DNA from 3 places in the Shewanella sp. GJ50-10 genome. Region 3 is predicted to be linked to each of the others. Evidence: predicted binding sites of a transcription regulator. Region 3 holds the regulator's gene; each other region holds the start of a gene.

Evidence for each region. Region 3 encodes NrdR, which represses ribonucleotide reductase genes. Its sites were predicted from a motif close to AAACACNANATNTNGTGTTT; they were not measured.
Region 1: nrdD (anaerobic ribonucleoside-triphosphate reductase) is a predicted target of NrdR. The motif match lies at 3,783-3,802, and genes of this name have one in related genera.
Region 2: nrdA (class 1a ribonucleoside-diphosphate reductase subunit alpha) is a predicted target of NrdR. The motif match lies at 2,253-2,272, and genes of this name have one in related genera.

What each region holds. Positions count from the first base shown of each region.
Region 1 covers NZ_JBVVSS010000001.1:1,530,009-1,538,047, reverse strand. Annotated here, with positions in the region: gene ribA (GTP cyclohydrolase II) at 1-221, opposite strand, end outside; gene AC0L4E_RS06370 (YibL family ribosome-associated protein) at 307-663, opposite strand; gene nrdG (anaerobic ribonucleoside-triphosphate reductase-activating protein) at 1,047-1,529, opposite strand; gene nrdD (anaerobic ribonucleoside-triphosphate reductase) at 1,602-3,722, opposite strand; gene rssA (patatin-like phospholipase RssA) at 3,933-4,904, opposite strand; gene AC0L4E_RS06350 (DEAD/DEAH box helicase) at 5,093-6,424, shown strand; gene AC0L4E_RS06345 (DUF3010 family protein) at 6,506-6,943, shown strand; gene AC0L4E_RS06340 (M48 metallopeptidase family protein) at 7,148-7,747, shown strand; gene AC0L4E_RS06335 (HNH endonuclease) at 7,795-8,039, shown strand, end outside.
Region 2 covers NZ_JBVVSS010000001.1:2,167,430-2,175,468, forward strand. Annotated here, with positions in the region: gene ubiG (bifunctional 2-polyprenyl-6-hydroxyphenol methylase/3-demethylubiquinol 3-O-methyltransferase UbiG) at 310-1,038, shown strand; gene AC0L4E_RS09070 (HAD family hydrolase) at 1,163-1,831, shown strand; gene nrdA (class 1a ribonucleoside-diphosphate reductase subunit alpha) at 2,472-4,760, shown strand; gene nrdB (class Ia ribonucleoside-diphosphate reductase subunit beta) at 4,815-5,945, shown strand; gene yfaE (class I ribonucleotide reductase maintenance protein YfaE) at 5,920-6,273, shown strand; gene AC0L4E_RS09090 (LysR family transcriptional regulator) at 6,426-7,322, opposite strand; gene AC0L4E_RS09095 (MATE family efflux transporter) at 7,446-8,039, shown strand, end outside.
Region 3 covers NZ_JBVVSS010000001.1:3,318,375-3,326,413, reverse strand. Annotated here, with positions in the region: gene ettA (energy-dependent translational throttle protein EttA) at 1-1,428, opposite strand, end outside; gene glyA (serine hydroxymethyltransferase) at 1,617-2,873, shown strand; gene nrdR (transcriptional regulator NrdR) at 3,094-3,543, shown strand; gene ribD (bifunctional diaminohydroxyphosphoribosylaminopyrimidine deaminase/5-amino-6-(5-phosphoribosylamino)uracil reductase RibD) at 3,606-4,745, shown strand; gene AC0L4E_RS14025 (riboflavin synthase) at 4,853-5,509, shown strand; gene ribBA (bifunctional 3,4-dihydroxy-2-butanone-4-phosphate synthase/GTP cyclohydrolase II) at 5,565-6,668, shown strand; gene ribH (6,7-dimethyl-8-ribityllumazine synthase) at 6,790-7,269, shown strand; gene nusB (transcription antitermination factor NusB) at 7,284-7,688, shown strand; gene thiL (thiamine-phosphate kinase) at 7,781-8,039, shown strand, end outside.

The DNA.
Region 1 (8,039 bases), 1.8 Mb from region 3:
GCAGTTTGCAGCTGAAAACCGCAATCGCAACGTAAACTAAATAAAGCATCACCAGTTAGACATTCTGAATGAATACGGCCTAACATCGGCTCGGTGGCATCAAGCTCACCATAAGTTAACGCCACATGCTCTTTACCGGTTTCGGTATCTTCGAAACCATGCATCGCAAATACGCCCCAAGGCGTAGGTAACTTAGAAGTGGCGATATATTTAATCGACATGGATAAACCTTTAAGACAACGCTCAATCCTTGAGACTATTCATCCTTGAACTGACATATATGTCATGACTATTTCGTATATTGGACTAGAATTTTGCAGGAGCAAAACCGGTGACAACAGTGATATTCATTTCACGGCCCATAGCTGTCATTGGATGTACAACTACAAGTCCTTTAACTGACTTTTTAAGTTTGCCCATATCAGCTTGTTCAGCTTTAGTCAGCGCACGATTGAATTTTAAGCCTTTAACTTCTTGGCCTTGTTTATTCAATTGACGTGATTGCTGGTTTTTCAAACTAGCAATTCGCTTAGTGACGGTGGCAATTTCTTTCTTAAACTGCATGATAATCGCTTTATCTTCACGAGCTTCAGCGGCAGCAAGTTTACGGCGAAACTTCTCTGCTTTATCGTTTAGTGTTTGCAGTTCTTGTTTTAAATTCATTTCTTTACCTTAAATTCTTACATGTTATCGATAGCAATGAGTTGTTTTGATATCGAACAACACTTTTTCGAACGCAAATTATATACCTAAAGAGGTTGAATTAGCTAACTTCAAAGCCCGTTACAACGCATAAATTTACCATTTCATCACTGCTATGGGTGTTTCATTGTCTAATGACTATAAATTGTACTTTGATTACTATACTGTTTTTATAACATTCAAGTTGAATACGAGATTAAACAACAACGTCATCACTGGCGAAAACAACTCAGATTATTCGTGTCGCAGTTATTGATAGTGGTAAAATAAAACCATCAAAAATGAGCTTAAAAACTCGCTCATGACAATCAACAAGCACAGCTAGAGTTGAATAACAGCAAAAGTTAACTAACAGCAATCAACTCACTAATGTCATGGATAACTTGATTTGAACTGCCACGCCATTTAAGGCTTGGATCGGCTAAGTCTTGTTCAAACTTACCATCAACCAATACGTCCACATACGACAACACTTGCTGTTGTTTCAGCGACATTTCATCAAGTTTATAACCACTCCACAGCCAAATATCTTTATCAGGGCATTCCGCTTTCACGCGTTTAACCAAAGACAAGATAGCGGTTAAATTTGCTGGAAATAACGGGTCGCCGCCTGACAAAGATAATCCACGGCGTTTGATTCGAGTGTCATTTAAATCAGCAATGATTTGATCTTCCATTTGCTTATCCACTTCATGACCTGAGCGAGGGTCCCAAGTCGACTGGTTATAACAACCGCGACATTGATGATCGCAACCCGATACAAACAAAGTACAGCGCGTTCCTGGGCCGTTAATCACATCGACTGGATAATACTGATGAAAATTCATAACACTTACCTTTCAAATAAATAAGGCGCTATTTAGCGCCTTATTTGATTCTACCTTAACTCAATGAAGCAACTAGATATGCTTAACGCGGCGCTTCACTTCTTCTTGCTTACCGTGGTTAAACGGACGTGCATCAGGGCTACCTAAATAACCACATACACGACGTGTTACTGATACTCTGCTTGGTTCATGGTTGCCACATTTAGGACACACAAAACCTTTACTGGTACAGTTAAATTCACCTACAAAGCCACAGTCATAACATTCATCAATTGGCGTGTTAGTACCGTAATAAGGCACTCGGCTATAACTGTAATCCCATACGTTCTCTAATGCTTCAATGTTGTGCTGCATGTTAGGGAACTCACCGTAGCAAATGAAGCCACCGTTAGTGATTTCTGGGTACGGTAATTCAAAATCAATTTTATCGTATGGATTAACTTTCTTTTCAACATCTAAGTGGAAGCTATTGGTGTAGTAACCTTTATCAGTCACACCTTCAACTACGCCAAACTGTTTTGCATCTAACTGACAGAAACGGCTACACAAGTTCTCACTTGGGGTGCTGTATAAGCTAAAACCATAACCTGTTTCTGCTTTCCAAGACTCGGTAGCACGCTTCATCACATTGATAATTTCAACGGCTTTAGTGCGAAGTAACTCACTATCGAATACGTGCTCTTCAGTTCCGTATAACGCATTGATTGTTTCATGCAGACCGATATAGCCTAATGAAATCGATGCGCGGCCATTCTTGAAAATTTCAGAAATATCATCATCTGCTTTTAAGCGAACACCACATGCGCCTTCCATGTATAAGATTGGCGCCACTCTGGCTTTAACCCCAACAAGACGAGCGATACGTGTATCTAATGCTTTACGAGCCAATGTCATTCTTTCATCAAGTAATGCAAAGAATGCTTTTTCGTCGCCTTTTGCTTCAATCGCAATTCTTGGCAAGTTAAGGCTAACAACACCGAGGTTGTTACGACCTTCATGAACAAGCTCGCCATTTTCTTCGTAAGTACCTAAGAAAGAACGGCAACCCATTGGGGTTTTAAATGAACCAGTAACACGTTCAACTTGCTCATAGTTAAGAATATCTGGATACATGCGCATAGTTGCACACTCTAATGCCAGCTTTTTAACATCATAATTGCTATCAGAAGCTTTATGATTTATCCCATCACGAATAGCAAAAACAAGTTTAGGGAATACAGCTGTTTTACGGTTTTTACCAAGGCCAGCCATACGTACTGTCAGAATCGACTTTTGAATTAATCGAGATTCCCAGCTGGTGCCTAAACCAAAACCAAAGGTCACAAATGGTGTTTGGCCATTTGCTGTATGCAGTGTGTTCACTTCATACTCTAAAGACTGGAATGCGTCATGACATTCTTTTTCTGTCTGCGCCATAGCAAAAGCTTCAACGTCGCTCACGCCCCACTCTTTACCAATCACTAATTGCTTTTGGTAACTCTTTTGCACAAATTCCGCTAACACTTCGTCGATGCGGTTAATGGTAGTGCCGCCGTAAATGTGGCTAGCCACTTGAGCGATAATTTGAGCAGTTACTGCAGTCGCTGTTGAAATTGACTTAGGAGTATCAATTTCAGCGTTACCCATTTTAAAGCCATGGGTCATCATGCCCGCTAAATCAATTAGCATGCAGTTAAACATTGGGAAGAAAGGTGCGTAATCAAGGTCATGATAATGCAGTTGGCCTGACTCATGAGCAGCAACAATGTCTTTAGGTAATAAGTGAGATTTAGCGTAATGCTTAGCCACAATACCCGCTAATAAATCACGCTGAGTAGGAATAACTTTTGCGTCTTTATTGGCATTTTCATTAAGAATAGAGCTATCGCTTTGTTCAACTAAACCACGAATTTCGCAGTTAAGCTTACTTTTAGCTTCACGACAAATATCGCGGTCATGGCGATACTCAATATAATGGCGAGCCACCTCTTTATGAGGCCCTTCCATTAATAGGTTTTCAACCAGATCTTGAAGATGATGTATCTCTACTTCTTGTTTATGTGATAACTGATCTCTAATCACACAAGCTACAGTAGCAGCATAATCTACATCGGCATGACCTGTAGCCGTCGCCATTGCAGCAACAATGGCATCCCTTATTCTAGACTCATCAAATACAGTCCGACATCCGTCCCTTTTAATTACTACAGGCATTACTTTTACTCCATTTATGCACAGGATATAAACACTATATATCCACAACAAAGAACCAATAAACACAATATATGGTGCATTAAGCAATAATGAAGACTAGAATTCTATGATCTGGATCATAGTTTAACGAAGGCAGATAAAATGAAAAAAATTACTGCCAAGCTCTGCACTAAATAGCAATACAGAGCTTGACCAGAATTATGAAAACCGTTATCGGCCTAGCGAAGAGTTGATTAAATGAGCGGTTTGGCGCACGGCTTGACGACCCGCTTCAATGGCTTCTGCAGCGCGATGAAACTCCATAGTACCAATATCAGCAAGCTGTGGTACCAAACACACGTCAGGCGGGTCGCCCATCAAACGTGCACGTTTATGGCGTTGCTCTAAAATATCCATTGATTGAGACATTACCGCAATCATCCCTGGATGAGATTTTGAAGACGTAGAAAACATTTCAGTCAGACCGGAAATGTACTCTTTACCTTTACCCCAAATGTCCATAAACGCCGACTCAGACTCTTTAGCTTCTTGTTGCTGCTTTTCAAGTTCCGTTGGCGCACGGCTTTTCATTTGCTGCGGTAACATATGCATACTATTGCGGCGGTGACCATTCAAATCAACCGCAATGACCACATCTACGCCCATTGCCCTGCACATAGACACTGGAACAGGATTGACGACTGCGCCATCCACTAACCAGCGTTCTTCCAGTTGCACAGGCGGTAAAAAGCCTGGCATCGAACAAGATGCTCTAACGGCATGACGTAAGTCGCCCTCTTTGAACCAGATTTCTTGGCCTGAATATAAATCTGTCGCAACGGCAGAAAAAGGCTTTTTAAGTTGTTCAATTTTAAGCTCACCAATGCGACCCGCTATTACATCAAACACTTTCTCACCACTGATTAAGCCGCCCTTACGCCAGCTTAAATCCATAAGCCCTAAAACATCCCAGCTTGAAAACCCCCGTACCCAGCTTTCTAGTTCATCGAGATGATCATTGGCATACGCCGCACCGACTAAAGCGCCTACAGAACACCCAGCCACCTTATCTGGATAAACGCCCATCTCGGCAAGTTCTTTTAATACACCAATGTGAGCCCAACCTTTAGCAGCTCCACTGCCGAGCGCAACACCAATGCGTAATTCTTTGGTCTTGCTTGGTTCGTTGGCAACATCCGACATGTTTATCGACATCCTTAAACTGAAATTAATGGAAATTTAAATAGTAAAACGCAGCATAACTGAGGCTTAAGCTGTTGGCTATCTCAGGCTTACACGTTATAATATCTGGCTATCATTTTTTAGGGGATTTACCTTTGTTATTTACCGATTTTTCTTTAGACAAACGCTTACTTGAAAGTCTAAAGCATATGGGCATTTCTGAGCCAACTGAAATTCAGCAGCAAGCCCTGCCGATTGCCCTAGCGGGTAAAGATTTAATGGCATCTTCAAAAACCGGTTCAGGTAAAACCCTGGCATTTTTATTACCTGCACTGCAGCGCGTAATATCAACAAAGGCCTTATCTAAAAAAGATCCGCGTGTACTTATTTTATTGCCAACCCGAGAGCTTGCTCAGCAAGTTTATGGCCAGCTACGTTTATTGGTGGCAAACACTCAATATAAAGCGGTGAGCATTTTAGGTGGTGAGAACTTTAACGACCAAGCAAAATCGTTATCCCGTGATCCTCACTTTATTGTGGCTACGCCGGGTCGTATTGCCGATCATCTTCAGCAACGCCATCTTTATCTTAATGGCTTAGAACTGCTTATTCTTGATGAAGCAGACCGTATGCTTGATTTAGGTTTTGCCCCACAATTAAAAGCCATTAATGACGCCGCTGATCACAAGCGCAGACAAACCTTGATGTTTTCTGCCACACTCGATCATGACCATGTTAATGATATTGCTGCGACATTACTGAAAACCCCAAGTCACGTGGCTATTGGTGCATCGCACAATGAACATAAAGATATTACACAGCGTGTATATTTAGTTGATCACTTAGATCACAAACAAGCTCTATTGCAGCACATACTTAAAACTGAGCAGCACAAGCAAGTGATTATTTTCACCGCGACTCGTGCAGACACTGACAGGTTAGCCAAGCTTCTTGCTGAACAAGGCTTAGAAACTGCAGCGTTAAGTGGCGACTTAAATCAATCTGCTCGTAATCAGATTATGGATAAATTCAGCCGCGGCCAACAAAAAATATTGGTGACAACCGATGTTGCATCTCGTGGATTAGATTTATTAAATGTGTCATTAGTGATTAACTTTGACATGCCCAAATTTGCTGAAGAATACGTTCACCGCATTGGCCGTACAGGCCGCGCTGGCGCTAAAGGTGATGCAATTTCATTAGTTGGCCCTAAAGACTGGGACAGCTTTAAGAAAATCCAAGTATTCTTACGTAAGAATTTTGACTTTTCGACTATTGAAGGTCTACAAGGCAAATTCAAAGGCTTAAAAGATAAACCAAAAGCTGGCAGCAAAAATGCCAAGGCAAGCGATGCCAAAGCATCGAACAAAAAGCGTAGTACAAGCAATAAACCTAAAACAGCACCTAAGCGTGATAAGCGCTTTATTACCGGTGTTGATATTGGTGATGCGCCAATGCGCCGTAAAGCCAAACCAGTAAAGATAACTGAAAACGATAACTCAATTGTTCAAGATGATGAACAAGAGCTTAGCGAAGATTAATACCTAATTTAAGCCTAATGCTGTTACTACTGTTAACTGTGGCATTAGGCAAAATCAAACTAGTACAAAGTAAGGTGAAACATGAAAATTTGTGGCGTGGAATTAAAAGGTGGCGAAGCCATCATTAGCTTATTAACTTATGAAGTTGAAACATTCAATGTACCTGAATGTCGTCAAATATCATTCAGCATTTCTAAATCAGCTGAAACAGAATCTATTCGTGAGTTTCACTTTGCTTTCCACAAATTAATGGAAGATTACAAAGTTGACGAAATCGTCATCATTGAACGTGAACAAAAAGGTAAGTTTGCAGGCTCTGCAACTAGCTTCAAAGCTGAAGCGGCAATTCAAATAACTGAGTTACCTGTTAGCATCATTAGCCCTGTTATCATTAAAGAAGAGCTAAAGCGTAACCCGCCACAAGCTGATTTAGAGACGCTTGGCCTAAAACGCGTACAATTACCAGCTTTTGAAGCTGCTTACGCACAGCAAAACCGTCGCATGTACGGCAAAGTTTAAGTTAAATACCAACTTAAGCTTTAGTAAACAATAAGCCTATCGATTCCCTTAATCATCAATTTGATGAAAACATTAAGATGAATTGGTAGGCTTAGTTTTATCCGCTAATTAACCTTATTCCATTGGGCAAAATAACAAGCTATGAGCTCAAAAAAAGCATCCAGTAAACTAGCAGACAAACCCGCTCGTAAAGCACCGCCTAAAATGGTTGTAAAAACCAGCTCGGCTAAAGTTGCCGCAGCAAAAGATACCTTAGCAGGTCTTGTGACCAGTAAAGATGTGCAAGCAAAACAAAAACAGCAAGCTCAGCTAAAATATCTTAATGGATATTCAGCCAGCACCATTGAACAAGTTAAACGTCATATTGAAAATGACACCCTTGAAAACCTACTATTAAGCCGTTACCCAACCATCCATGACATTCGCACTGATAAAGCCTTATATGACTATGCTATGGAATTTAAGCAGCAATATTTAAAGCAGTCTGACCCTATATCAAAAGTCATTTTTGATGAAAAAATCAGTTTAAGTCATCAAGCTTTAGGGCTACATACCTATGCTAATCGTGTTCAAGGCAATAAGGTCAAAGCCAAAAATGAGATTAGAATATCTTCAAGACTGCGCCATGTTCCTGAACCATTATTAAGAATGGTTGTTGTACATGAACTGGCTCACCTTAGAGAAAAAGACCATAACAAAGCTTTTTATCAACTGTGCAAATACATGACCGCTGATTATCACCAACTGGAATTAGATTTGCGCTTATTACTAACCTGTATTGAATTAGGCAAAACGCCGTATTAGGTTTAATGTATTGATGTTGATATAAATAATTTACAGGGGAAATATTTATGTTTGTAGCAACATTCAGAGGCGATAATCGCCGTACCCGTAATTACAAATCAGAAAAAGCCGCGATGAAAGCCATAAGACATTGGCTTATGGATAATCAACTAAAAGGGTATTCTGTTGGTTTAATGGGTCCAGGAATTGAACCTAACGAATTTTACAACTGGGAAGAAATTCCATTTGAAGAACCTAAGCCAATAGATTTTTATTCATCTCAAAAATGGAAAGCTCTTCGAAAAGAAGCATT
Region 2 (8,039 bases), 1.2 Mb from region 3:
ATTGTGTAGCTCAAAAACGTGATTTGGCATTCTAACACAGATAAATAAAGTGGCTAGACCCTAGAACAACGAAAAGTTAAAGCAAGTGAAAAACTGAATAAAAACAGCAAGAATTAGTCAATATTGTTTAGGTTTCACTACTATTGAAATGCCCAAAAGCCGCTAATAAAACCTCGATGACTTTTTTATCAGCAATTACTGCCGAATATATAGGCAACTAGAAATGAATCTTGTTTCATCTCACTATGTTTCTTGTAATGGATGGTTATAATGCATGCAATAATCATAAATATATTATGGGTCCTTGCTATGTCGAACCAAGAACACACCACTCAACAGAATGTTGATCATCAAGAAATCGAAAAATTTGCCAAAATGGCAGAATCTTGGTGGGATCCAAATGGCGACTTTAAGCCATTACATCAATTAAACCCTTTACGATTAAATTATATTGATCAAACTAGCGGTGGCTTATTTGAAAAACAAGTTATCGATATTGGTTGTGGAGGCGGTATTTTGTCAGAAAGCATGGCAAAAATTGGTGCTAATGTGACGGGTTTAGATATGGGCGAGGCTCAAATTGAAGTCGCAAAGCTTCATGCCTTAGAAACTGGGGTGACCATCAATTACGATACCATGACTGCTGAAGAGCACGCTGCCACTCACGCAAATCATTATGATGTCGTCACTTGCATGGAAATGCTTGAACACGTGCCAGATCCATTATCAGTTATTCAAGCATGTTGTGACATGGTTAAGCCTGGTGGTCATGTTTTCTTTTCAACCATCAACCGAAGCATGATGTCATATATTCAGGCGATTGTCGGCGCTGAATATGTGTTAAAAATGCTTCCTGTCGGCACACACGATCACAGTAAGTTCATCAGACCATCCGAGCTAATAAACTTAGTTGATAATACCGACTTAATTTGTCGTGACGCATTAGGTATCACTTATAATCCTCTTTCAGGTGTATATAAGTACACTAACAAAGTCGATGTTAATTACATGATCGCCACTCAAAAGGTCGCTGACTAACCAAAGCAAGATTAAGATGCCATATCAAAAGGTAACGTCAATTCCGGCGTTACCCCCTTCTTAGCTCCAAATTAAACTTAATAATGTAATAGCTCGATAAACTTGTTAATACCACGAGGCATTTATGAATTCTATTAAAGCTGTGCTCTTTGATTTAGACGGCACCTTAGCTGATACTGCACCAGATTTAATCCATGCGTTAAATCTAAGCCTACTAGATCGTAAAATAGCACCTCAAAGTGTCGCAGCCCTGCGTTATTCGGCTTCACATGGCAGTCTTGCATTAGTTAAAGCCGGTGTGCCGCATCTTGATGAAACCACTCAACTTGAAATTCAGCAATCATTGTTGGGTTACTACAAAATGGTAAATGGTGAAAAAGCACGGTTATTTGAAGGATTTGATGTCTTTCTTGATTTATTGGACAGTAATGAAATTCCATTTGGCATTGTCACTAACAAGCAAGCAAAGTTTACTCGACCGCTTATTGATGCTTTAGGTTTAACTCATCGTGCAAAATCTATTATAAGTGGAGATTCAACTCAGCACCCTAAACCCCATACCGCTCCAATGTTTTTAGCTGCACAGCAAATTAATTGTAAACCTCATGAGATATTATATTTAGGCGACGCAGAACGTGACTTAGTTGCAGCTGACAATGCAGGGATGATAGGCGGAACAGCCTTGTGGGGGTATTTATCTGAATCAGATACTCCAGAGCAATGGCCAAGTAAAATTGAATTTAATACCGTTGCTGATCTGCACGATCTTTTTATAACAAAAGTGATTTCGTAACCATACTAATGTGTAATCAAAGTCATGTGTAATCAAAGTCATTGCAAAGTGGCGGCCATTAAATGGCCTTACTCAGCTTATAAAATCGTTAGTTAAACTAGCAACTCAAGCCCTATTTCATTTGAAGAAACTAAATCAGTTATACCTCCTATTAAGGCTTAAATCTGCATAGCAAACCTTAGATCAAAAAATCAAACTATTTTTATACCGAAACAATCGATCGCTGATTATTTTAGCGATCGAACCAGTGTGAATATTCGAACAAAAAAACGTCTAAACCGAAAAGTTAAAGCGTATTTTACGTTAGCAGGTTAGCTTTTACTAACTTGTTTCAATATACATAAGATATCCACAAGTTATTCAATAAAATCTTGCTTGCAAATAGTGAGTAACCTCACTATCTTGTATGTATAAAATTTAAAAACACCATATCTTGTGTGTGACATCACTAAGAGACACTAGCTTAAAACCTACGTATCTCGCTGTAACACTAGTATTTTTGTTAATATTATGTTGTGAATGCTTTTGGATGATCAGCTTACAAGGGAACGTAATGTGATTTATTGGCGATCGTAAGTAACACGATAGAAAAAGATCCAATGATAAATTACACCAATAAATATAGAACCAAGGCTTTTTAATGAACAGCAATATGACAGTCACTAAACGCAGTGGCGAACGCGAAAAAATTGATTTAGATAAAATTCATCGCGTTATCGAATGGGCAGCAAAAGGACTGAATAACGTTTCAGTTTCAGAAGTTGAATTACGCTCTCACCTGCAGTTTTTTGAAGGTATTCCAACTGAAGCTATTCACGAGACAATTATCAAAGCAGCAGCTGATTTAATTTCACCAGAATCACCTGATTACCAATTTCTGGCTGCTCGCTTAGCTGTATTTCATTTACGTAAAAAAGCTTTTGGCCAATTTGAACCACCTAAACTAATTGATCAAGTAAACCGTTTGGTAGAGCTTGGTAAATACGACAAACATATTATTGAAGACTATACAGCTGAAGAATTAACGATTCTTGATGGCTATATGGATCATTGGCGTGACATGGACTTCTCTTATGCTGCAGTAAAGCAATTAGAAGGCAAGTACCTAGTTCAAAACCGTGTCACTAACGAAATATACGAAAGTGCTCAGTTCTTATATATCTTGGTTGCGGCATGTTTATTTGCTAAATATCCTAAAGAAACTCGTCTTGATTACATCAAACGTTTTTATGATGCGGTATCTACCTTTAAGATTTCACTGCCAACTCCAATTATGGCAGGCGTACGTACTCCAACACGTCAGTTCAGCTCATGTGTATTGATTGAGTGTGACGATAGCCTAGATTCAATTAACGCGACGGCATCTTCTATTGTTAAGTATGTCAGCCAACGTGCAGGTATCGGTATTAACGCTGGTCGTATTCGTGCTTTAGGCAGTCCTATTAGAGGCGGTGAAGCATTCCACACAGGTTGTTTACCTTTTTACAAGTATTTCCAAACTGCGGTTAAGTCATGCTCACAAGGCGGCGTTCGTGGCGGCGCAGCAACCTTGTTCTACCCTATTTGGCATTTAGAAGTTGAATCGCTACTTGTCCTTAAGAATAACCGTGGTGTTGACGACAACCGTGTTCGTCATCTCGATTACGGCGTTCAATTAAACAAACTGATGTATCAGCGTTTAATTAAATCTCAAAACATCAGCTTATTCAGCCCATCTGACGTACCAGGTTTATACGATGCGTTCTTTGCTGATCAAACTGAATTCGAACGTCTGTATTTACAGTATGAAGCTGACACTAGCATTCGTCGTAAAGAGATAAAAGCCGTTGAACTATTTTCACTGATGATGCAAGAACGTGCGTCAACTGGTCGTATTTATATTCAAAACGTCGATCACTGTAATACCCACAGCCCATTCGACCCTAAAGTCGCGCCAATTAAGCAATCTAACCTTTGTTTAGAAATTGCTTTGCCAACTAAGCCAATGAAAAACATTGAAGATCCAAATGGTGAAATCGCCCTTTGTACTCTTTCAGCACTAAATCTTGGTGCTATCAATGACTTATCAGAATTAGAACCGCTAGCTGATTTAGCAGTTCGTGCACTTGATAACTTATTAGATTACCAAGACTACCCGATTATTTCGGCTCAGCTTGGTTCAATGAATCGTCGAACTCTAGGTATCGGTGTAATTAACTTTGCAAATTACCTAGCAAAAAATGGAATGAAATATTCTGATGGCTCAGGCAATAACTTGACCCATAAAACATTTGAAGCAATTCAGTTTTACTTATTAAAAGCTTCTATGAATTTAGCGAAAGAACAAGGTGCTTGTCCGTTATTTAACGAGACAACATACGCTGAAGGTATCTTGCCAATTGATACTTACAAACGTGACCTTGATAAAATTTGTAGTGAACCGCTTCATATGGATTGGGAAGGTTTACGCAGCGATATCCAGCAACATGGCCTACGTAACTCAACTTTGTCAGCGTTAATGCCTTCTGAAACGTCTTCACAGATTTCTAATGCGACCAACGGTATTGAACCTCCACGTGGGTTGATTAGTGTTAAAGCGAGTAAAGACGGTCAGTTAAAGCAAGTAGTACCAGACTTTGATGAACTAAAACATCAATATGAACTGCTTTGGAATATGCCAAACAACAATGGTTACTTAGAGTTAGTCGGCATTATGCAAAAGTTTATTGACCAAGCGATTTCGGCAAACACTAACTACGATCCGACACGTTTTGACGGTCAGAAAGTTCCGATGCAAACTTTGCTTAAAGATTTGCTAACAGCCTACAAATTAGGGGTTAAGACCCTTTACTATCACAACACTCGTGATGGTGCATCAGACAACTTAGACGACATCACTGTAGTCGAAAAAGAAGATGATGATTGTGCTGGCGGCGCTTGTAAGATTTAATCAATAATTTGCATACAATTGCGGGGAGTTTCCCCGCTTTTTTAGGATATATAAATGGCTTACTCTACTTTTTGTCAAACACCGAATAACGCAGTGAATGAACCAATGTTCATGGGCCAATCGGTTAATGTTGCGCGTTACGATCAACAAAAATATGAAGTTTTTGAAAAGTTAATTGAAAAGCAATTATCTTTTTTCTGGCGCCCAGAAGAAGTAGATGTAAGTAAAGATAAAATTGATTACCAAAGCTTACCTGAGCATGAGAAACACATTTTCATCTCAAACCTTAAATACCAAACATTATTGGATTCTATTCAAGGTCGTTCGCCTAACGTTGCCCTACTGCCATTAGTATCACTGCCAGAATTAGAAACATGGATTGAAACCTGGTCGTTTTCAGAGACCATTCACTCGCGTTCTTACACTCATATTATCCGTAATATTGTTAACGACCCATCTGTGGTATTTGACGATATCGTGGTAAATGAAGAAATTCTGAAGCGCGCCGGTGATATTGCACAATATTATGATGACCTTATTGAGTTGACTCAAATATTCAACTTACACGGTGAAGGCACTCATAATATCAATGGTAAAGAAATCGCGGTTAGTTCGCGTATTCTTAAAAAATCACTTTACCTTTGTATGATGTCAGTTAATGCATTAGAAGCGATTCGTTTCTATGTGAGCTTTGCTTGTTCGTTTGCTTTTGCAGAACGTAAGTTGATGGAAGGTAACGCTAAAATTATCCGCTTAATTGCCCGTGATGAAGCGTTACACCTTAATAGTACTCAGCACATTGTTAATATTATGCAAGGCGGCAAAGATGACCCAGAAATGGGTGAAATCGCTAAAGAATGTCATGACCAAGCTTATGACATCTTTTACAAAGCGGCAGAGCAAGAAAAAGAATGGGCACAATACCTGTTTAAAGATGGTTCAATGATTGGCCTTAATGAGCAAATTTTATGTCAGTATGTTGAATACATTACTAACCAACGTATGAAAGCCGTAAACCTGCCACAACCATACCCAGAGCAATCTAACCCGCTTCCATGGATGAAAAACTGGCTAGAAAGTGATGCTGTACAAGTTGCACCGCAGGAAGTTGAAGTTTCATCTTATTTAGTCGGTCAGATTGACTCGGCTGTAGACAGTGATGAGTTTTCTGACTTTGACCTATAAGCCCAACTTTAAAAAAGCACCCATTGTTAGTTTAAATGGCGAGCCTGTGTTGCTGTTCAATCAGCAGCAACACACTCTGCTTGAAGTACTAGAAATAAAAAAAGTGAATGTATTCTCTGAATGCAGAAATGGCTTTTGTGGTGCCTGCAAAACAACAGTTAACAAAGGCAGTGTGCGTTATCTCACTAAGCCTTTGGTTGAACTGAAAGACAATGAATGTTTACCTTGTTGTTGTGTGCCAGATTCTAACTTAGATCTTGATTTAACCACTGATGAACCAAGCAACCTTTATGTTCAACACAACAAGTCAGTGGTCATTCTAGATTGATAGAGTAGATTGATAAAATTAGCTTAATATAGTTAGTTTGGTATCAGTATTACTCCAAAGCAATATCATTCAAACCCAGCTATAATAAACCTTTATCCATAATTTTTTGTTCATAAATTATAACTATAGACCTGCTTAATGATCCAGCAGTACTAACGAGCACGTTTTGCTTTTTTAGCTTCAATAAACATCTTATCGACTTCGCCAAACATCCAGTTCATGATATTACCTGCACCTTTATCTCGACGTTTAACTAATCCCATTTCAATCAATATCGAATCAGGTATGTGGTAACAACTCAACTCTTTTATCTCACCTGAATACCAAGACGAATCAGCAATATGCTCAGGCACAAGCGCCCAGCCTAAGCCTCTAACAACTAAAGAGGTTATATGATAATAGCTATCAACGTGCCAGCAGTTTGCCGATATGGCCTTGCTAGCTGTTTGTAAGTCACAAATGACTAACTGTCTATACTGATTCAACTCTGCGATATTAGGCACTGGGATTTCAGCTAATGGATGATCTACTGACACGATCAATGAATGATGAAAACTGTCGATACTAAAAAACTCTAACCGTTCGCATAATTGCTCTCCTCTAAATAATACACCGAGATCAGCTTTACCATCGTCTACCCACTGAGCAATATCATCTCTTGATCCATTAAGAATGGTCAACTTTAACAAAGGAAATGTCATTGCAGTTTTAATATAAAACTCTTCAAAAATAGAAATTGGCACAGCCTCATCAATTGCAATGGTTAGGGCTAACTCATCTTCAGTCTGTACCGTCATCGCTCTTGAATTTAATCGCTCACACTGTGCTAGCACAGCGTTTGCTTCAATAAACATCTGCTGGCCTTGCTCTGTTAAAATAGGCGTGCGACCTGCTCTATCAAACAACTTGAATCCTAAATCAATTTCTAAATTGGCAACCGCGGTACTCACACGTGACTGGGCTTTACCTAAAGTCCGCGCCGCCGCAGAAAACGAGCCCGTATTAACAGCTGCAACAAAGGCTTGTAATTGCTCTATTGACCAATTCATTTTAACTCCATAAGATTCAAAGAAATTACCTATCCGAATATCGGATAGATTCCAACTTTATTCTATCTTATAAATAGCAATAATACGCAACATTAGTATGTAGAATAATTTTGAGTGTGGATCATGTCTAACGTTAAACCTAAGCTATCGACCTTAACCGTCAGCCAGCATTTTTGGAAATATGCCATTCCATCAATCGCAGCCATGTTAGTCAGCGGTCTTTATCAAATCATCGACGGTATTTTCGTCGGTCATTATATTGGTTTTGAAGGTTTAGCAGGCATTAATATGGCTTGGCCTGTTATCTGCTGTATTGCTGGTGTGGGGATGATGCTCGGCATGGGTGGTGGTAGTTTGCTATCCATCAGTCGCGGCGAAAACAAACCTAAAGATGGTCAACGTGTATTAAATAACGCAGTCGCATTGATTGTTATCCTTAGTGTCCTTGCTGCTGTGTTTATACATTATTTAGGTGAATCATTACTGCTACTGCAGTCTGCAAATGGGGCGAACTTTGATATGGCGATGAACTATATCGAGGTGTTTGCCTACGGGGCATTTTTTACCGCCGCCGCTACAGCATTCCCTTTGCTAGTGCGTAATGATGAAAACCCTAGTATTGCAACCAAATTACTGATTATTGGTGCAACACTAAACATTGTTTTGGATTATCTACTGATAGCTGTATACCCGTTAGGATTAAAAGGCGCTGCTATT
Region 3 (8,039 bases):
GTCCAAGTCATTGGTTGGTTCATCGAGTAACAATACGTTACCGCCAGCTTGCAGTAATTTCGCAAGGTGGACACGGTTACGCTCACCACCTGATAAAGTGCCAATGATTTTTTGTTGATCGCCACCACGGAAGTTAAAGCGTCCAACATAAGCGCGACTTGGGATCTCTGTGTTATTGATACGCATGATATCTTGACCGTCGGAAATTTCTTGCCAGACAGTATTTTTATCATTCATCGAATCACGGAACTGCTCAACCGATGCAATTTGTACTGATTCACCCACTTCGATACTGCCGCTATCAGGCTGTTCAGCACCAGAAATCATCTTAAATAACGTCGATTTACCTGCGCCGTTAGCACCGATAATACCGACAATGGCACCTTTAGGGACGGCAAAGGTTAAGTCATCAATCAATACACGATCGCCATATGACTTGGTGAGGTTATTTACTTCAATGACTTTGTCGCCTAGACGAGGTCCTGGTGGAATAAACAACTCGTTGGTTTCGTTACGCTTTTGGTAGTCGTTGGTATTCAACTCTTCAAAGCGAGCCATACGGGCCTTACCTTTAGATTGACGACCTTTAGAGCCTTGGCGTACCCATTCTAATTCTTTTTGAATGGTTTTCTGGCGCGCACTTTCGGTAGATGATTCTTGTTGCAGACGAGCATCTTTTTGCTCTAACCATGAAGAATAGTTACCTTCCCATGGAATACCTTCACCACGGTCAAGTTCCAAAATCCAACCCGCGGCATTATCCAAGAAATATCTATCATGGGTAATGGCTACAACAGTGCCGGTGTAATCTTGTAAGAAGCGCTCAAGCCATGCGACAGATTCAGCATCCAAGTGGTTGGTTGGTTCATCAAGTAGCAACATGTCTGGCTTTTCAAGTAATAGACGACAGATTGCAACGCGGCGACGTTCACCACCTGACAATACTTCGATTTTTTCATCCCAGTCTGGAAGACGTAATGCATTCGCTGCGCGGTCTAACACCACGTCCAGATTATGTGCATCTTGAGATTGAATAATGGCTTCAAGTTGACCTTGCTCTTTTGCAAGTGCATCAAAGTCTGCATCAGGTTCAGCGTAAAGCGCGTAGACTTCATCTAAACGGGTGAGGGCATTTTTAGCTTCACTTACCGCTTCTTCAATGGCTTCACGTACGGTTTGCGATTCATCAAGCTTAGGTTCTTGGGGAAGGTATCCGATTTTTAGATCTTGCATCGGGCGCGCTTCACCTTCGATTTCAGTATCTAATCCCGCCATGATACGAAGTAAAGTCGACTTACCTGAACCGTTTAAACCTAAGACACCAATTTTGGCGCCAGGGAAAAAACTGAGTGAAATATCTTTAAGGATTTGTTTCTTAGGCGGAACAATCTTTCCTACCCGCAGCATACTATAGACAAATTGAGCCATTTTTGAGGTTCTTTGGTGACCAATGATGATGATAATTCTACTTTATTTTTCGGTTAACTCAAATTTTGGATTAATTAAAATAATGATAATTTCCAAAGAAATTCATGTTGTAAATACTGGGATTGTGACGCAGAGCAGAGTAGAATACCGCGCAACCCTATATATAAGAACTGCTGTTGGAGACACCAATGCTAAAGAAAGCTATGAATATCGCGGATTACGATCCACAACTGTTTCAAGCCATTGAAGATGAGACTCGTCGCCAAGAAGAGCACATTGAATTAATCGCGTCAGAAAACTATACCAGCCCACGTGTTCTTGAAGCACAAGGTTCTCAGCTAACTAACAAGTATGCTGAAGGTTATCCTGGTAAGCGTTACTACGGCGGTTGTGAGCATGTAGATATTGCAGAAGAGTTAGCTATTTCTCGTGCAAAAGAATTATTTGGCGCTACATACGCAAACGTACAGCCACATTCTGGTTCTCAAGCAAACTCAGCAGTTTTCATGGCGCTACTTCAAGGCGGTGATACTGTTTTAGGTATGAGCCTAGCCCATGGTGGTCACTTGACCCATGGTTCTCACGTTAGTTTTTCTGGCAAACTTTATAATGCTGTTCAGTACGGTATCGATGAAACTACAGGTAAAATCGATTACGCTGAAGTTGAGCGTTTAGCTGTTGAACACAATCCAAAAATGATTATTGCTGGTTTCTCTGCTTACTCAGGTATTATCGATTGGGGTAAATTCCGCGAAATCGCTGACAAAGTCGGTGCTTACTTATTTGTTGATATGGCTCACGTTGCCGGTCTTGTTGCTGCGGGTATCTACCCGAATCCACTGCCACATGCGCACGTTGTAACGACAACAACGCATAAAACACTTGCAGGCCCTCGTGGTGGTTTAATCCTTTCTGCTGCAAATGATGAAGACATCTACAAAAAGTTAAACTCAGCAGTATTCCCAGGTGGTCAAGGCGGTCCTTTAATGCATGTTATCGCTGCTAAAGCCGTAGCATTTAAAGAAGCTCTTGATCCTGAATTTACTACTTACCAAGAGCAAGTTGTTGCCAATGCTAAAGTGATGGCGAAAACCTTCATTGAGCGTGGCTACGATGTTGTTTCTGGCGGTACTGATAACCACTTATTCTTGCTTGATCTGATCAGCAAAGATATGACAGGTAAAGATGCTGATGCTGCGTTAGGTAAAGCTAACATCACAGTAAACAAAAACTCAGTACCGAATGACCCACGTTCACCTTTCGTTACTTCTGGTCTACGTATTGGTTCTCCAGCGATTACTCGTCGTGGTTTCACAGAAACTGAATCGGTAGAGTTAACAAACTGGATGTGTGATGTACTAGATGACATTACTAATGAAGCTACTATCGAGCGCGTTAAGAACCAAGTGCTTGAGTTGTGTGCTAAATACCCTGTTTACGGATAAAAGTAACGGATAAACCCGTTACTTTGTGTTTTCTGGTTGAGCAATATCGTGCTAATTAATCTAAGCCCATATTGCTTCTCTCATTTAGACACATGATCCTTTTGAACTAAGTAGGATAATCTTATCGATAAGGTTAACCTTATAAAGTAAATAGGATAAACTTTAATGGCTGTAAGTACTTTGTGCTTACAGCCATTTTATTTTATTTTCAGGAGCGAATATGCATTGCCCATTTTGTAGCGCGACAGATACCAAAGTGATTGATTCTCGTCTGGTGGCTGATGGCCATCAAGTGCGTCGCCGTCGGGAATGTACATTGTGCCATGAACGCTTCACGACCTTTGAGGGTGCTGAACTGGTGATGCCACGGGTTATCAAACAAGATGGTACTCGCCAACCATTTGATGAAGATAAGCTTCGAGGCGGAATGCTGCGTGCTGTGGAAAAACGTCCAGTATCTATTGACCAAATTGAACAAGCGTTAACTAAAATCAAATCTACCTTACGTGGCACTGGTGAGCGCGAAATTGACTCGGCTATGATTGGTAATTTAATGATGGAACAATTAATGGTACTAGATAAAGTGGCTTATATTCGCTTTGCTTCTGTTTATCGTGCCTTTGAAGATGTATCTCAGTTTGGCGAAGCCATCGCTAAACTACAAAAGTAATTTTTGTTCATAGTATTGAGGCTGTAGATAACATTTTGCAGCCACTATTCAAGTAGGTGTTTATGTCTCAGTGGTCCGTTATTGACATCGAAATGATGAGCCTAGCAATTTCATTGGCTGAAAAAGGGCGTTATACCACTCGTCCTAATCCTAATGTTGGCTGTGTTATTGCCGTCGATGATAAAATCATTGGCCAGGGGTATCACATTAAAGCGGGCGGCCCCCATGCTGAAATTCATGCTCTTCAAAATGTAGACGCCAAGCAAAACCAACATAAACTTTCACAGGCCACTGCCTATGTCACGCTTGAGCCTTGTAGTCATTATGGCCGCACGCCTCCTTGCGCTTTGGCATTAATCAAAGCTGGGGTGAAAAGAGTCGTCGTCGCAGAAGTCGATGCGAACCCACAAGTTGCTGGTAATGGAATAAGACTATTACAAGAAGCGGGCATTCAAGTTGATGTTGGCTTACTTACCGAACAAGCCAAATTGCTCAATTTGGGCTTTACTAAAAAAATGACCACAGGTCTGCCTCGCGTCACCATAAAACTAGCTGCAAGTATTGATGGCAAAACAGCGCTTTCAAATGGTGTATCAAAGTGGATTACAGGTCCAGACGCACGAGCTGATGTTCAAAAGCTTCGCGCACGTCATTGTGCATTGGTAACAGGTGTTGAAACGATATTGGCCGATGACCCTTCATTAAATGTGCGTTATGAGCAGCTTGGCAGCTTGCAAAATTCACTTTCGGCCTCAGAACTACATCAGCCTTTAAGGGTTATTTTAGATAGTCGTGCTAGGTTAACGGCTGAACTAAAGCTGTTTGATATAGAGTCGCCAATATTGTTGGTGTCTTGTGTCGACTATCCCGCAGAAGTACGAGAAAAATTTAACAATCATGTTAGTTGTATCACTATTGCTGCAAATGAGGATGGACGGGTTGATTTACATGCGTTATTTACTCATTTAGGTAAGCAATGTCATTCAGTACTGGTTGAGGCTGGAGCCTGCCTTGCTGGTAGTGTACTAGATGCAAAACTAGCAGATGAGCTTTATCTTTATCAAGCAATGAAAATTTTAGGTAGTCATGGCCGTAATTTATTACAATTGAATGACTATCAAACTATGGAACAAATTCCTGGGTTACAATTAGTAGATTCGCGCAGAATAGGCGAAGATCAGCGATTGATTTTTAATCTCTAGTTGATTGAGCCGTTTACGATAATAATTTTGTTGAGAATGAACATTTTTGGCAAAGCTAATTGAGCTGAATAATCTATCAGAACCGAACCACAAACAAGTGAGTACTTATGTTTACCGGCATTATTGAAGCCTTAGGCACATTGAGAAAAATCGAGCGTAAAGGTGATGATATTCGTTTAACCGTTGCCAGTGGTCACTTGGATTTAGCTGATGTGAAGTTAGGCGATAGTATTGCTACTAACGGTGTATGTTTAACCGTGGTGGAATGTTTAGCTGATGGCTATGTCGCCGATATTTCGGCTGAAACGGTCGCACTGACCGGTTTTGCTAACTATCACGTTGGTCAAAAAGTTAATCTTGAAAAAGCCGTACTGCCAACCACACGTCTTGGTGGTCATATGGTTAGTGGTCATGTTGATGGCATCGCTGCCGTTGAACAACGTAGCGTTCGTGGTAAGGCCATAGAATTTTGGTTAGCAGCGCCTGCGGAGCTATCTCACTACATTGCCCATAAAGGCTCAATTACCATTGATGGTGTCAGTTTAACTGTGAATGAAATTGACGGTCATCGTTTTCGATTAACAATAGTGCCGCACACAGCATCAGAAACCACACTGACAGCATTAAAAGCAGGCGATAAGGTGAATATTGAAGTTGACCTTATTGCACGATATTTAGAACGGCTAATGAATCCGGAAAAAGCTGCCAAATCGACAGGCGGAGTCACGATGGAAATGTTAGCCAGCGCCGGATTTATGCGATAACCCTATTTTTACCCTATATTGCAAATATGGGAAATAACAACATAAAGGTCTTAACATGGCACTACATAGTATAGAAGAGATCATCGAAGACATTCGCCAAGGTAAAATGGTTATCTTGATGGACGATGAAGACAGAGAAAATGAAGGTGATTTAATCATGGCGGCTGAAAAGGTCACGCCAGAGGCAATTAACTTCATGGCCACTTATGGACGTGGTTTAATCTGTCAAACTATGACTAGAGAACGTTGCCAGCAATTAAATTTACCGTTAATGGTGACTAACAATAACGCCCAGTTCTCTACCAACTTTACTGTTTCTATTGAAGCGGCGACAGGTGTGACGACTGGTATTTCAGCCCACGACCGAGCTGTTACTGTACAAGCTGCAGTTGCTAAAGAAGCCAAAGCGGCTGACTTAGTTCAACCAGGCCATATATTCCCATTAATGGCACAAGATGGCGGCGTACTGACTCGTGCAGGTCACACAGAAGCTGGTTGCGATTTAGCACGGTTAGCAGGTCTTGAACCATCCGGTGTAATTGTTGAAATCTTAAATGATGATGGCACCATGGCGCGTTGTCCTGATTTAGAACTTTTCAGTGAAAAGCACGGCGTTAAAATGGGTACCATTGCTGATTTAATTGAGTACCGTAATACCAAAGAAACGACCGTTGTTCGCGAAGCTGAGTGTAATTTGCCAACGCGTTTTGGTGAGTTCAAGATGGTGACTTTCAGAGACACTATCGACAATCAATTACACTACGCATTAGTGAAAGGGAATGTTGAAGAGAACTGTCTAGTTCGAGTTCATTTACAGAATACCTTTAATGACTTATTGCATTCAGAACGCGATCAAAAACGTAGCTGGCCTTTAGAGAAAGCCATGGAACGTATCGCATCAGAGGGCGGTGTTTTGGTGTTATTGGGTCATGAAGAGCACTCAAGTGAAATGCTGGCAAAAGTAAAAGCGTTTGAGGCAGAAGACAATGGTCAAGCGCCAGCATCGGCTAAGTGGGAAGGAACATCTCGTAAGGTTGGAATCGGTTCACAAATTCTATCAAGTCTTGGTGTTAGCACAATGCGTCTATTGAGCTCACCGAAACATTATCATTCGTTGTCAGGCTTTGGTTTAGAAGTTACTGATTACATTGCAGAATAATTCACTAATTTAGTGAAGTTAACATTTATCATTAATTGCACAGGACTCAGGGCATTTTGCTGTGGTATTATACCGCCACTTTTGCCCAGAGCTGGGTGCTTTAGCTAATTTAGGTAAGATAATGAACGTAGTTCAAGGTAATATCGAAGCAAAAAATGCCAAAGTTGCGATCGTAGTATCGCGTTTCAACAGTTTTTTAGTTGAGAGTCTGCTTGATGGCGCAATAGATACACTAAAACGTTTTGGTCAGGTTGAAGATGACAACATTACTGTTGTTCGTGTTCCTGGCGCTGTTGAATTACCACTTGCTGCACGTCGTGTTGCTGCATGTGGAAAGTTTGACGGTATCATTGCACTTGGTGCAGTGATTCGTGGTGGTACTCCGCATTTTGATTTAGTTGCAGGTGAATGTAACAAGGGTCTAGCTCAAGTTGCTTTAGAGTTTGATATCCCAGTTTCATTTGGCGTGTTGACCACAGATACCATTGAGCAAGCAATTGAACGCTCTGGTACTAAAGCAGGTAACAAAGGCACTGAAGCTGCCCTAGGTCTGCTTGAAATGGTTAACGTTCTGCAAGAATTAGAACAACAGTTGGTATAGTAGTAGGAAAAGTAATGAAGCCTTCAGAGCGCCGTAAGGCACGCCGTTTAGCTGTTCAAGCTATTTATTCATGGCAATTAAGCAAGAATAACGTTGCTGATGTTGAACATGAATTTTTAACTGAGCAAAACATTAACGGTGTTGATGTAGCTTATTTTCGTGAATTGCTATCAGGTGTAGCCACGAAAGCAAATCAACTTGATGATCTTCTAAAGCCTCACTTAGATCGTGACATTGAAGATGTATCTCCAGTTGAAAAAGCCATTGTGCGCTTAGCTGCATATGAATTAACTTATCGTAAAGATGTGCCATTTAAAGTGGCTATCAACGAAGGTATCGAATTAGCGAAAGCGTTTGGTGCTGACGACAGCCATAAGTTTGTCAATGGTATGCTAGATAAGCTTGTTACTCGCAAGTAATGAATGAAAACGGTATCTTCGGATACCGTTTTTGTATGGCTTAGATACTTCTATAAAAATATAGGTGGGCGGGCAACCGTACCAGATTTATCGTGAAAGAATTCCAAATTATTGAACAATTTTTCCGTGATAAAGGCCAGCAGCGCCGTGATGTGCATCTCGGTATCGGCGATGATTGCGCAATAGTGCAACCTGCCGAAAACAAATCAATCGCAATTTCTTGCGACACTCTCGTCGAAAACATTCACTTTCTACCCACGATGCCAGCGCATGAGCTTGGTTATAAATCTGTTGCGGTAAACTTGTCAGATTTAGCAGCAATGGGTGCAGATCCTGCCTGGATGACACTTG